Regions from separate parts of the Alteromonas sp. BL110 genome, predicted to be linked through region 2. Evidence: predicted binding sites of a transcription regulator. Region 2 holds the regulator's gene; each other region holds the start of a gene.
The links. Region 2 encodes sigma-54, which starts transcription at its own class of promoters, with help from an activator protein. Its sites were predicted from a motif close to GTTGGCACGNNNNTNGNNT; they were not measured.
Positions count from the first base shown of each region.

Region 1: the regulator sigma-54 is predicted to act here: its motif matches at 1,424-1,442, upstream of D1814_RS11045 (EF-hand domain-containing protein).
Region 3: the regulator sigma-54 is predicted to act here: its motif matches at 1,887-1,905, upstream of D1814_RS02950 (flagellar basal body rod protein FlgF).
Region 4: the regulator sigma-54 is predicted to act here: its motif matches at 2,086-2,104, upstream of D1814_RS05545 (choice-of-anchor A family protein).

Region 1 is NZ_CP031967.1:2,543,575-2,546,769, reverse strand. It holds gene D1814_RS11050 (DNA polymerase II) at 1-1,311, shown strand, start outside; gene D1814_RS11045 (EF-hand domain-containing protein) at 1,567-2,145, shown strand; gene D1814_RS11040 (AMP-binding protein) at 2,502-3,195, shown strand, end outside.
Region 2 is NZ_CP031967.1:916,180-919,374, reverse strand. It holds gene ptsN (PTS IIA-like nitrogen regulatory protein PtsN) at 42-485, opposite strand; gene hpf (ribosome hibernation promoting factor) at 499-786, opposite strand; gene D1814_RS03975 (RNA polymerase factor sigma-54) at 817-2,298, opposite strand; gene lptB (LPS export ABC transporter ATP-binding protein) at 2,372-3,097, opposite strand; gene lptA (lipopolysaccharide transport periplasmic protein LptA) at 3,100-3,195, opposite strand, start outside.
Region 3 is NZ_CP031967.1:658,581-661,775, forward strand. It holds gene flgH (flagellar basal body L-ring protein FlgH) at 1-258, opposite strand, end outside; gene flgG (flagellar basal-body rod protein FlgG) at 270-1,058, opposite strand; gene D1814_RS02950 (flagellar basal body rod protein FlgF) at 1,105-1,848, opposite strand; gene flgE (flagellar hook protein FlgE) at 2,074-3,195, opposite strand, start outside.
Region 4 is NZ_CP031967.1:1,269,489-1,272,683, forward strand. It holds gene D1814_RS05540 (tetratricopeptide repeat protein) at 1-1,003, opposite strand, end outside; gene D1814_RS05545 (choice-of-anchor A family protein) at 1,007-1,969, opposite strand; gene D1814_RS05550 (hypothetical protein) at 2,396-2,923, shown strand; gene yghU (glutathione-dependent disulfide-bond oxidoreductase) at 3,060-3,195, opposite strand, start outside.

The sequences.
Region 1 (3,195 bases), 1.6 Mb from region 2:
GAGAGCAAAACCCAATTTATTGATTTTCTGGCATTGCGCAGCATTCTTACCGGTTTAGATATGAGCCGCCCGGGAGGCTCGGTGGCGGCGTTTTTAAATGTTTATTTGCCCAAGCTACACCGCAAGTCTTATGTCGCTGGAGTGAGGCCTGAAAATGGCGGTTTAGCGAGTCCTGGCGGTTATGTCATGCGCTCCCAGCCTGGCCTGTACAAAGATGTTCTAGTACTCGATTTTAAGAGCCTATACCCTTCTATTATTCGAACGTTCAAAATCGACCCGTTAGGGCTCGCAGAAGGCCTCAAGTCTCCAGCTACTGCGATAGAAGGCTTCAAAAGTGCAGTATTTAGCCGTGAATTTCATTTTCTGCCTTCAATCATTGAAAACCTTTGGCTTCAGCGTGACGAAGCCAAAAAACAGAAAGACGCACCTCGATCTCAAGCAATTAAGATATTAATGAACTCCTTCTACGGAGTGCTTGGTAGTGGAGGCTGTCCTTTCTACGATCCCCGTCTTGCGAGTTCAATTACCTTGCGAGGGCATGAGATTATGCAAACTACCGCGAGTTGGATTGAGGAACTAGGCTATACAGTTATTTACGGTGATACCGATTCAACTTTTGTGCATGTTGAAGGGAATACTGCATTAGGTTCACCTTGTGAAACAGGTCGCGAGCTCGCCAAAATTATTAATCAGAAGTGGACTGAGTTACTTAAGCGCAAATTCGCCATTGATTGCCATTTGGAAATTGAGTTCGAATCTCACTTTTCTACCTTTTTTATGCCAACAATTCGTGGGTCTTCGGAAGGTAGTAAAAAACGCTACGCAGGGATGAAAAATGGTGAGCTTATCTTTAAAGGCTTAGAGAACGTACGTTCGGATTGGACAGTGCTTGCTAAAATGTTCCAATACGAACTATACAAAAGAGTGTTTGCCAATGAACCTGTTGAGCAATACATCAATAAAACGCTAAACGCAGTAAAATCAGGGAAGATGGATGACGATTTGGTATATAAAAAACGACTCAGAAAACCTCTTTCATCGTACGTTAAATCCCTTCCCCCTCATGTAAAAGCGGCAAGACGGGCCGACAAGCTATTTGAGAAGCAGGGTTTACCACTTCGCTACCAATCTAATACGTCTATAGCCTATGTAATCACAGTACAAGGGCCACAAACAATAGAAACTATTTCTGCCCCGATTGACTATGACCACTATATAGAGAAACAAATAAAACCCATAGCTGATAGCATATTGCCAATGTTATCCCTTAGTTTTGAACGCATAGCTAACACTCAACTATCCCTGTTTTGACACCGTTCATTTGTATGAAGATCTTTCAGGCTTCGTGACAAATTAACAAAAACGTTACACTCTAAATCTATTCCCATTTTTTCTATTACTCATATTTTCAATGACTTATCTCATTGGCACGACAAGTGAATAAGATATTTGTGAGTAGCTAAATAGGTTGATGTGAAGTATTAACTTCAATCAACATGCGTTCAATTTAGTGATTAGGGCAATTGATAGCCCGTGTTCGCAAAGAGAAACAGAAGGAATTTGATTATGAAGATCACAAAGTTAAGTATGATTACTAGTGCTGTTGTTGCAGCTACACTTTCTGCGTCAGCATTCGCAGGCCATCATGAAGAAAAAATTTCAAAGAGCTTTAATGCGCTCGACCAAGACGGTAATGGCTACATAGTAGGTTCAGAATCGTCAGGTTCTATTGACAGCAAATTAGTAGCAAAAATGGATACCGACGGCGACAGTATGGTTAGCCGCGCAGAGTTCAACAAATTTGTTGATGAAAAACCCTCTATGTTCAGTGATGAGGTTATTACACAAGTTCAAGCAGAAGGAACAACAGATGCAGTGCTAACTGAAGAAGGCAATCCAGCGCTGTTTTCTAAAGCTGATAACGAAATGATTTCGGAAAAAAATAAAGAACTGCGTACTGAGATGTCTGCAACAGCTAACTCTAAGTTTACTGAAATCGATATGGACAGCGACGGTAAAATCAGTGAAAAAGAACTAGAAGTAGCTGATGTTGAGGGCGACTTCGACTCAATGGATGAAGATGGTGATTCATACATAACCCGTATGGAATACCGTACCTATTTTGAAGAGATTGAATCAGAATAAATGAACTAAGTAACGCATAGTATTCCCAACTATGTAGCCCCGCGGAAAATGCGGGGCTTTTTATTTTCTCCCAACAAATAAGCTCCGTTAAATCCGCTAGTTGTTCCAATCAGATAATGAGCTGCGACGAAACGTTAATATTTTTCGTTAAACAGCGCCGTATACGACTAACATCTTGTCGACAAAACGCGTTTGCAACCATATTGTTAATAAAGATTAAATATTTTGTTTATTCAATAGCGCACTCTGTAATAAGCGCGAAGATTGTTATTGTGTACTTTTTCCTAAAAATCATGATGGCGATTATCTAAATTAACATTTAAATCATATGCGTATGCACATGGAGGCAAGAAGTAATGGAATCAAAGATACAGCCAGACACTGCACTTCCACTACAAATAAGTGAGTTTAGCGGTCCAAGCAATGCCGAACTCACCACGCTAACAATTGGCCAATACTTTAAAAAGGTTGTCGACAATTATGCCGATAACCCAGCGATCATCGTAAAGCACCAAAGTGTTCACTGGACCTATCAGCAATACTGGCGTGAAGTAGAACGAGTGGCCTGTGGTTTACTTGCTAATGGCGTAGAGCCCGGTGACCGTGTGGGGATATGGTCTCCAAATAACATTGAGTGGTCGCTTGTACAAATGGCAACGGCAAGAATTGGCGCGATTATGGTATGTCTCAATCCCGCTTATCGCCCAGATGAATTAGCCTTTGCTATTAACAATGTCGGGGTAAAGCACTTAGTGATGGCACAGTCTTTTAAACAGTCAAACTACATCGCCATTTTGAAAGAATTAGCCCCGGAACTAGATACCGGGGGCCAGAGTCAGACGGACGCGGCGCTATCGCTCTCGAAGCTCCCCTCTCTTAAGCATGTATATACTATCGGTGAAACCCATGAAGACGGCTTGCAGGCGTTTTCAAAACTCCAAATAGAGCCTACTGATGCTCTACGATCTCAGCTATCAGCCATTGAAACGACATTAAATGCCGATGATAACATCAACATTCAATTTACCTCAGGTACGACTGGTAACCCGA
Region 2 (3,195 bases):
TGAATTGAGCGCTTATCTCGTGATGTATAAGCGCATATTATTTAACTTAATGCAGAAATAATCTCGTCGCTAGTTGTCGCACGACGTATTGTTTTAATTGTCTCTTTGTCGCTTAGCTTACCGGCAACGGTAGCCAATGTTTGAAGGTGTCCTTCGGTTTGCTCTTCAGGAACGAGCAGCGCAAAAAATATATCTACAGGCTTTTCATCTAGGGCATCAAAGTTGATAGCTGGTGTGCTAGTTACAACTATTGCTATTACCTTTTCAAGACCAGCGAGGCGACCGTGGGGGAGTGCAATGCCGTTGCCAATACCCGTGCTACCCATACGTTCTCGAGCCATTAAGCTATTTAAAACGGTTGCCTGGTCGATGTTATCGTTTTGCTTGGCAGCGATATCAGCGATGATCTCAAGAATTCGCTTTTTACTATTACACTGAACCGCACACTCGGTGCGGTCCAGACTTACGATGGCTTGTATATCCATGCTCAATTAACTACTAATGTTTTTTCAGTTTTTCCTTATGCTTGATTACCTGCCGGTCGAGTTTATCAACCATGCTGTCAATCGCCGCATACATGTCGGTATTTTCTGAGGATGCGAATACTTCAGCGCCACTTAAATGAACGGTCGCTTCGGCTTTTTGATTTAATTTTTCAACGTTCAGGATGACATGCACATTAGAAATGTGATCAAAGTGACGTTCAAGTTTGCTGAACTTCGTATCGACATAATTACGCAAAGAGTCGGTGATTTCGACATGATGACCAGTAAGGTTGATTTGCATATTTCGTCTTCCTTATATTGTTGAGCCCGTTTAAATAAGGCTCTTGCGTTGGTTCGACGGCGGGATCGATAACGATTCCCGGTATTTTGCTATTGTTCGCCGAGCGACTTTTATGCCTTGCTCAGCCAACAACGAAGCAATCTTGCTATCACTTAGCGGCTTACCAGGATTTTCCGCAGCCACTAACTTCTTGATCAATGCCCGAATCGCTGTAGATGAACATTCACCACCTGACTCGGTTGCAACGTGGCTTGAGAAAAAATACTTCAATTCGAAGATACCACGGGGCGTATGCATATACTTTTGCGTTGTCACACGCGAAATAGTCGATTCGTGCATATCTACCATTTCTGCGACATCATTAAGCACCATTGGTTTCATCATTTCCGGGCCGTGCTCAAAAAAACCCATTTGCTGCTGCACAATGCAATTTGCAACCTTCATTAAGGTATCGTTGCGAGATTCAAGACTCTTGATGAACCACTTAGCCTCTTGCATGTGTGAGCGGATGAATTGTGAATCGCTACTGTTCTTAGCACGGCGACTCATGGCTGCGTACTGTTGGTTTACGCTTAATTTAGGCAGGCTATCGGGGTTCAGCTCAACCACCCAACGGCCATTTTTCTTAGTTACTGAGACATCGGGAATAACGTACTCAGGCTCTTTAGTAACTAAAGCACTACCTGGGCGAGGATTCAAGGTTTGAAGTAAACGCATTGCTTCACGTAGCTGATCTTCTTTCAATCGGCTCTTACGCATTAGCGTGCGATAGTCTTTACTGCTTAGTAAGTCTGAATATTCCTCAATAAGCTGCTTCGCTTCAGTAAGCCAAGGTGTGTCCTCTGAAAATTGGCGCAATTGCACCATAAGACATTCTTGCGGCGTACGAGAACCTGATCCAATAGGGTCGAACATTTGAATGCGTTTAAGCACGCACTCTATTTCGTCCATCTCAATAGGCTCTTCTAAATCATCGTCGTTGACAGCTTCTAAGATATCGTCAAGGGTAACAGTTAAGTAACCTGATTCATCAATGGAATCAATGATTGCTGTGGCAATGGCGCGGTCGGTATCTGAAAAATGAGTGAGGCGCATTTGCCAAAGCAAATGCTCTTGAATATCTTCGGTAGTCTCACCTTGGAAAATCTGTTCATCATCATTAGATGGACCCGGTGCGGGTGCAGAAGAAGCGGAATAATACTCATCCCAAGTGCTGTCGATAGGTAGCTCATCGGGAAGATCATTCTTCTCTAGTGCATCACCAGCTTCAAGCGTATCGCTTGAGGCAGAAGCAGTCGCTTCAGCACCACTATCATCACTCTCGACATTGTTCTTTTCTACTGGCGGCTCGTCGTTACCTTCTTCCACCTCAAGTAGCGGATTAGAGTCGAGTGCTTCTTGAATCTCTTGTTGGAGATCAAGCGTAGAAAGCTGCAGAAGCTTGATGGCCTGCTGCAACTGAGGTGTCATTGTAAGTTGTTGGCTAAATTTTAGCTGTAAAGATGGTTTCATCTACGTCTTATTTAAATGCTCTAAATTGAATATACCAGAGCGAAACTGAAAAATGACAATTCGGTTACACTAACTATAGCCTGAATTGTTCGCCTAGGTATACATCCCTTACTTTCTGATTACTTAAAACCTGTTCTGCTGTTCCTTGCGCAATAAGCTCGCCATGACTCACAATGTACGCTTTTTCGCAAACATCCAATGTTTCGCGCACGTTATGGTCCGTGATAAGGATACCAATCCCCCTATCGCGAAGATGCTGTATTATCTTCTTTATATCATTAACTGATATTGGATCAACACCAGCAAATGGTTCGTCTAACAAAATAAATTGTGGTTTTGCTGCCAAAGCTCGAGCAATCTCTACGCGACGACGCTCTCCCCCCGACAAACTCATCCCCGTACTATTACGTATATGGTTGATATTAAATTCATCAAGTAGGGCATCTGCTTCTTCTTCTTGCTGTTGTGAATTTAAATCTTTACGGGTTTGCAATATGGCCATGATATTTTCATGTACCGTAAGCTTTCTAAAAATTGATGCCTCTTGCGGGAGGTAGCCTATACCGCGGCGTGCACGCTCATGCATAGGCTGGTGAGTAAGTTCATTATCATCAATTTCAATCTTACCTTTGTCTAAGTTGACCAAACCTACAATCATGTAAAAAGTAGTGGTCTTACCAGCGCCGTTGGGGCCAAGAAGACCTACAATTTGTCCAGTAGACACTGAAAGGCTTACATCGCGAACGACTTGTCGTGATTTATACGATTTAGCAAGGTTTTTAGCGCTCAAAGTTGCCATTGCTATTCATTGTCCTCGTTGTCATTCTTAGATGATGTCTTACGAATGGTGTCCGGGGTAAACACTGTGGTTACACGACCTTCACCATCTTTTCCGGC
Region 3 (3,195 bases), 260 kb from region 2:
GTCTGCAGATTTACTCGCAGACGTACTTTCGTTAAGGGTTACTGTGATAATATCGCCAACTCTTCTCGCGGTAACATCAGAATACAAACTGTTTGCCATATGTGAACGGAACAATGACCCATCTTCAACCACAGTCTCACGCGGGTAATCTGGCACTACTGGCGCAAACGAGGGATCATTCGCCTGAACAGGCGGTTCGCTTGTACTGGCGCAACCACCAAGAATCAGTAATGCAGCAGATAAACCTAAAATACGCATGACGCTACCTATTAAAGTTGCTGAATAACTTGACCAAGCATTTGGTCAACTGACGAAATAACCTTCGAGTTCATTTCGTACAAGCGCTGGCTTTCGATTAGGTTCACCAACTCTTCGGTCACGTTTACGTTAGACGTTTCTAACGTGCCTTGAGAGATGTAGCCTAGTCCTTGAAGACCGGGAACACCTTGAATTGGCGCTCCGCTAGATGCAGTTTCCACGAACAGGTTTTGTCCGATTGGCTGAAGGCCCGTTGGATTAACGAAGTCAGAGATATTCATTTGCCCCAATACCTGGGGTTCCGCTTGTCCGCGAATGCTCACGCTTATTTCACCATCTTGAGAAATAGTGATTTGCTGTGCATCTTCTGGAACAGCCACTTCAGGCTGCAGTAAGAAGCCAGCGCCAGAGGTAACAATTTGGCCTTGGTCATTAAGTGAAAACTGACCGTTTCTTGAGTAAGCAATAGTGCCGTCGGGCTGTAATATTTCAAAATAGCCACGGCCTTGAATTGACATATCCAACGCGTTTTCAGTGGTGAGCAAGTTACCCTGCGTATGTGCTTTTTGCGTAGCGACCACTTTTGAACCTGAACCAAGCATTAATCCAGAAGGCAACTCTGTATCAGCAGAGGAACGACCGCCCGGCTGATTGATATTCTGATAAAGCAAATCTTCAAATACTGCGCGGTCTTTTTTAAAGCCTACGGTTGATGCGTTTGCTAGGTTGTTAGATACCACTGCCACATCGGTCTGTGCGGCGTCTAATCCGGTTTTACTAATCCACAGTGCTGGATGCATGTTAACCTCCGACGTTGCTCATGGGGCAACGATAATAAAAATTCGTTTACAGTATGCGTAGCAACGAATTGCCACTTTGATCTAGCTTTTCAGCTTGCTTCATCATTTTGACTTGTAGTTCGTAATGGCGCTGAAGACTTATCATGTCGACCATTTCTTCAACAGCATTAACGTTTGAGCCTTCAAGCATGCCAGACATCACTTTGACGTTTGCATTAGCAGGCGCAATAGAACCATCTTCCATTCTAAATAAGCCGTCGGTGCCTCGCTCCATATCAGCGTAGTTTGGAGAAACTAACTTAAGCCGGCCTACTTCCTCAATAACATTGGCAGGGGCGCCTAACTGCCTCATGGACAAAGTGCCGTCGGCGGCAATGTTTAGGTTATCAAGTGGTACAGGTAAAAAAATTGGCCCGTTGTCACCTAGCACCACACGGTCGTGAATGTCTGTCAAAATTCCGTCGTCGCCCAGTTTGAAGTTGCCATCACGGGAATAAGCTTCTTGCCCATTTTTATCTTGTACCGCAAACCAACCATCCCCCTGAATGGCTACGTCTAAATCTCTGTCCGTTTTAATCATAGGGCCCGATTCATAGTTATTTGACGGGCTTTCAGTCATAGAGAACACGCGGGTTGGCAAACCTTCGCCGTAAGCCGGCATCGATCTCGCTTGCTCTAATTGAGCTCTAAATCCGGTGGTCTGTGCGTTAGCTAAGTTATTGGCCCTAATCCCCGTTCCTAATAGGTCCTGGGATGCGCCACTCGCTGAAATGTAGAGAAGTTTGTCCATGACTGACTTTTGACTCTGATTAAACCTTAAACAAGATTTTGCAAAGGCGATGCCAATCTGTGGATTTTTACGTCAGTTAGAAAATATGAAAGGTATTAAGTTGATATTTAAAGGAAAATAAAAGAGCCGCTGTTGGGCGGCTCTTGTAAATATCGGTAATAATGGAAGGCTTACACGCCAACGTATTGCCGCTTTTATATTCTAATAAACGGCCCTTTACCTTAACTATCGAATGTTCAGAATAGTCTGGTTCAGTGAGTTGTTCACTTCAAGTGCTCTAGAGTTAGCCTGGAAGTTACGCTGAGCTATGATCATGTCGATTAGCTCAGTGGTCAGGTTAACGTTGGCTTGTTCAAGGGCCGATGAATTAATCTCACCGAAAGTACCGGTTGTTGCTTCACCTGCTAGAGCCTCACCCGAAAGAATACTCTCTTTCCACTGCGTGCTGCTTTCTTGCGTTAGGCCCTGCTCATTAGAGAAACGAACGAGTGCAACGCGAACAATAGGTTCAGATGTACCGTTAGAGAAGGTAGCACGAACTAAGCCATCGGGGCCGATATCGATACCTGTTAGTCGGCCTACTGGCAGACCATCTTGTTCTAGTGAGGTTACTTCAAAGGCTGATGCAAACTGAGTCGGTTCATTAGGTGTGGCGCTATTTACATCAAGATTAAAGTCTATGCTTATCTGCTGCGTAGGATCCGAACCATTTGCAAGAATACCCGCACCCAATGCTTCAGTTTGCATTTTAAAATCTAGCGTTGGTAAGCCATCTGGCGTTTCCATACCAGAAAAATCACCACCTTGAGAGAAAATAAGTTTAGATGCGGTTACTGCGTTACCTGTATTACCGCCTACCGAGTTAACTGCTGTAGTAGGGTCGGTATCAGCACCTGTTGAATCAGTCATATCCACAAGGGTATCGTCGATTGCAGTGGCAACATACCATTCGTTATCTACACCTGCGGCATTATCCTTGATAAAGTAGTAAGTCATTACATGACTATCACCTAAAGAGTCATATACAGTGACTGACGTTGCCGCGTTGTAAGTTAACGGATCTTCTGGGTCAAAATCTTGCGGATCTAGCGCAGCATCTCCGGCCGGTAAATTCATACGAAGATCAACTTCTGAAGTTTGCGCAGGTGAACCTGATGAATCGGGAATACGCACTGGCTCAGTGGTACTTAGAGCAACCGATGCGCTTGTACCATCAGAGTTAACTGGGAAGCCCAGAAGGTTGTCTCCATTACTGTTAACCACAAAGTTGTCACTATCCAACTTAAACTGCCCGGCACGAGTAAACGAGAAATCCCGTGACGTAATTTCAGGTACCGTAGCAAAGAA
Region 4 (3,195 bases), 350 kb from region 2:
GATTAAAGCTATCTCTTGCTTGTTCAAAATTGCCTTGCATCAGGGCCACCATACCCCGCAAATAGAGCAAGGAAGGTTCCGCTATCATCATTTCTTCTGGCACGATAGATAAACGCTGATCGATTTGCTCTAGTTGAGGGCGAATATTAGATAAGGCATCTATCTGGCTAGTAAGCCAACTATTGACAAACATTAAGTATAAGTCATCTTCCGTTTCCAATAACAAATCTTCGGTGACTAATAACGCAGCGTCCAAATCGGCTATGGCCAAATAAGCATCAATTAAACTTCGTGCAATTTTCGCGTTATTGGGCGAAATTCGATAGGCGTTGTTGAAATAACGCTGTGACAGCAGCACATCCCCTCTTGCACTTGCAAGACGGCCAAGCGCCCACCATGTGAAGGCTTGACTGTCGTCCTCAGCAAGCGAGCGTTGAAGCAAGGTATCTGCCTGTTTATATTGACCATCCTCAATGGCCAACAAGGCCAAGCCGTTTAATCCCAGGGGATGCTCTGGTAATTGGGTAAGCAATTCATCATATTCCCTTTGGGCACATAGCCGTCTCGATTCAATCAGGCACGCTTCAGCACGAGTAGCGCGCCATTGTGCCAAGTGGGCCTTAGATAAGTCGGTAGATACGTCTATGGCTAGTATTTGCTCTGACTTTTGCAGGCGCACCAATACTCTGGACCAATTAGGCAACACCAAATTGGGGTCCGCACCTTTTTCATAGGCATGTAAATAGGTGTTGTGGGCTTGTTCCCACAACCCTGTTTCGAAATAAAGATTGGCTAAAAGTAGGTGTGCAGGAAGATAATCGGGGTTAGCTTGTAGCACATTCTTTATATGGATAAACGCGTCGTTGAAAGCTTTGGCTTCATAACTAACAATGGCAGATTCATAATCTACACTCGCAGTATCTTTTTGATCAGCATTGGCTAATGCCGTGAATGAAAGTGTAAGTATGAAACTAAAAACACTTACACAAATTCGTTTTCTCATTATTTAACGGGTTACTTTAAGCCTGCGTGTAACCATCAATATACTGGCGATAAGTATCAAGAACAAGCTTGAGTGGGGCTCTGGAACTTCAACAACATTCGTTTCACGTTCATAGTTAAATACAAAGTTATGAAACTCACGAGCCCCAGTGTAAGACTCAGACGCGAAGGCGCCGTCAAATGATGACCCGCCTGTAGTGTCTGCAAAAGGCGCAAGTACAGACCCTTTTACATTCAGGTTATTGAAATCAATGCTTTCAGCATCATAAAAATTCCACAAAATATTAGAATAGTAACTTTGCTGGGTGAAATCACCTGTACTGTTTACGCCACCACCAATAACAATGTTCTTGCCTTGCAAGTCGCTGGCAGACACATTAATGATAATAGTTTCAGCACTGCCTGCAATTAAGTTTAATGAACTGTTCTGGGCAAACACTTCGCTGGCTGAAACATTAAACACAGCAATTTCATCAATACCTGTATAATTAAACGTGCCGTTGCTGTATGTTCCATTTTCTGTAAGGCTTGAGTAGTAAGCAGTATCTGCGTATAAAGAATTAGCAATGTCGGTAATAGACACATCGGGGTTATAAATAGCCTGACCGTCATCACCGTCGTTCAATTCTACCGTCGATGTATTTAAGGCCCCGCCGTAGACGAGATTATTGTCTCTAAGCACCCGAATACCATTCGCGTTGACATCACCTACAATGGTAACCGCATCAATAGCTGTGTCGGTATTGGCTAACCGACTACCAAACTCAGCAGTGCGTCCTTGAGCGTTCAAATTTCCGCCAATAAATGCCTGTCCTTCAACATCTCCACCTTGGAAGTTGTAATCTTCTAGCAAAATAAGATTATAAGTGCCGAGCACATTCGATGTCGTTGTACTCGTGCTGGCGGTTTCAGCCGCTACAGCGGTGAATTGAACAACGCAAAAAACAAAAAAAAGTGCAAAACGCATAAAACGACTACCCAACGTGTTAGCGAAACTAGAAAAAGCGCTAGTCCTTTAAGGACGCTGCCTAAAATACTCGGAAATGAAAATGGTTCTGTTAGCGTACCATTTTTGGCTTTAAAAAGCAAAAATCACACCAACTTTGAAACTCTAATAAACTCATGCACTTCAATGATTTACATATTTTTAACACGACTTTTTTGTATATTTTCTTGACAGCCTTGCACCTAAAAAATGCAACTTTAGTTGATGTTAAAATAAAAAAGAGACACTAGTATTAAGCCTCTCTAGCTATGAATTCAGCACTAGGGCGCCTTAAGGCTGCGGCACGTCCACTCCTCTACATATTACTTTTTTGCAATAAAGGTCTAGCGTTAGCTTTTGTCCGTAAATAAAGAAACAACAGTTCGTCAAATACTAAGGGCTTGCGTAATGACAAAGCCACTCATATTCATTACCGGTTTTATTATGTTAAGCATCATTATCTTTGCGTCTTGGAACACCTTCGAAACCCTTGTTCATATTGACGACAAGAACAATGAGCTAGCGTTTATGGGCAGTTCTGGTTGGCAGTGGCATAACAAATCACAAGGGCTTCAAATTAAGCGAGTCGATGGCTATTTGCCGGCACTGAGAAAAGTATCCGACAGCAAAGAATATGCTTCGCTTATTACCATTACTGAAAGCGGAAATTATCGCGGCTTTGTATTTTTTGACCAAGACTGTGAAGAAGGCGCTATTGTCTCGGAGCATGTAGCTTACGGTGAGGCAGAACCAACAAAACGTGAAGTATTACACTGCCTGCATGGAAAGCTGGTGTATATGAAAAACTGGGCAACCGCACCTACAGAGAGGTGGCAAGCCCGTGTGGGCGACTTTGAGTTCGATGAAGCCCTAAACGAATGGGATTTCACACCACTTCAACAAGCCTACTTAAAGAGTGTCGCCGAACTCATCTAAAAATTGGGGTCAGAGTGCTTTTTGGTCCCGCTTTTTGTCGATGCTCTTCTTCAGCCATTCTGATGCTAAAAAGATGATAAAAACAACTAAAGTACTCTGACCCCGTCCTTTAAGTAATGTACTCTGACCCCATTATTTAGGTGTTGGCGAGGGCGTCGTCAATATCTTTTGCGCTGTGGCGGTTTTCTAACTGACCGTCGTCGCCCCAGGTCTTATTGACAATACGGCCACGTTTTATTCCTTCTCGCTGCTCTAGTTGTTTAGCCCATCGG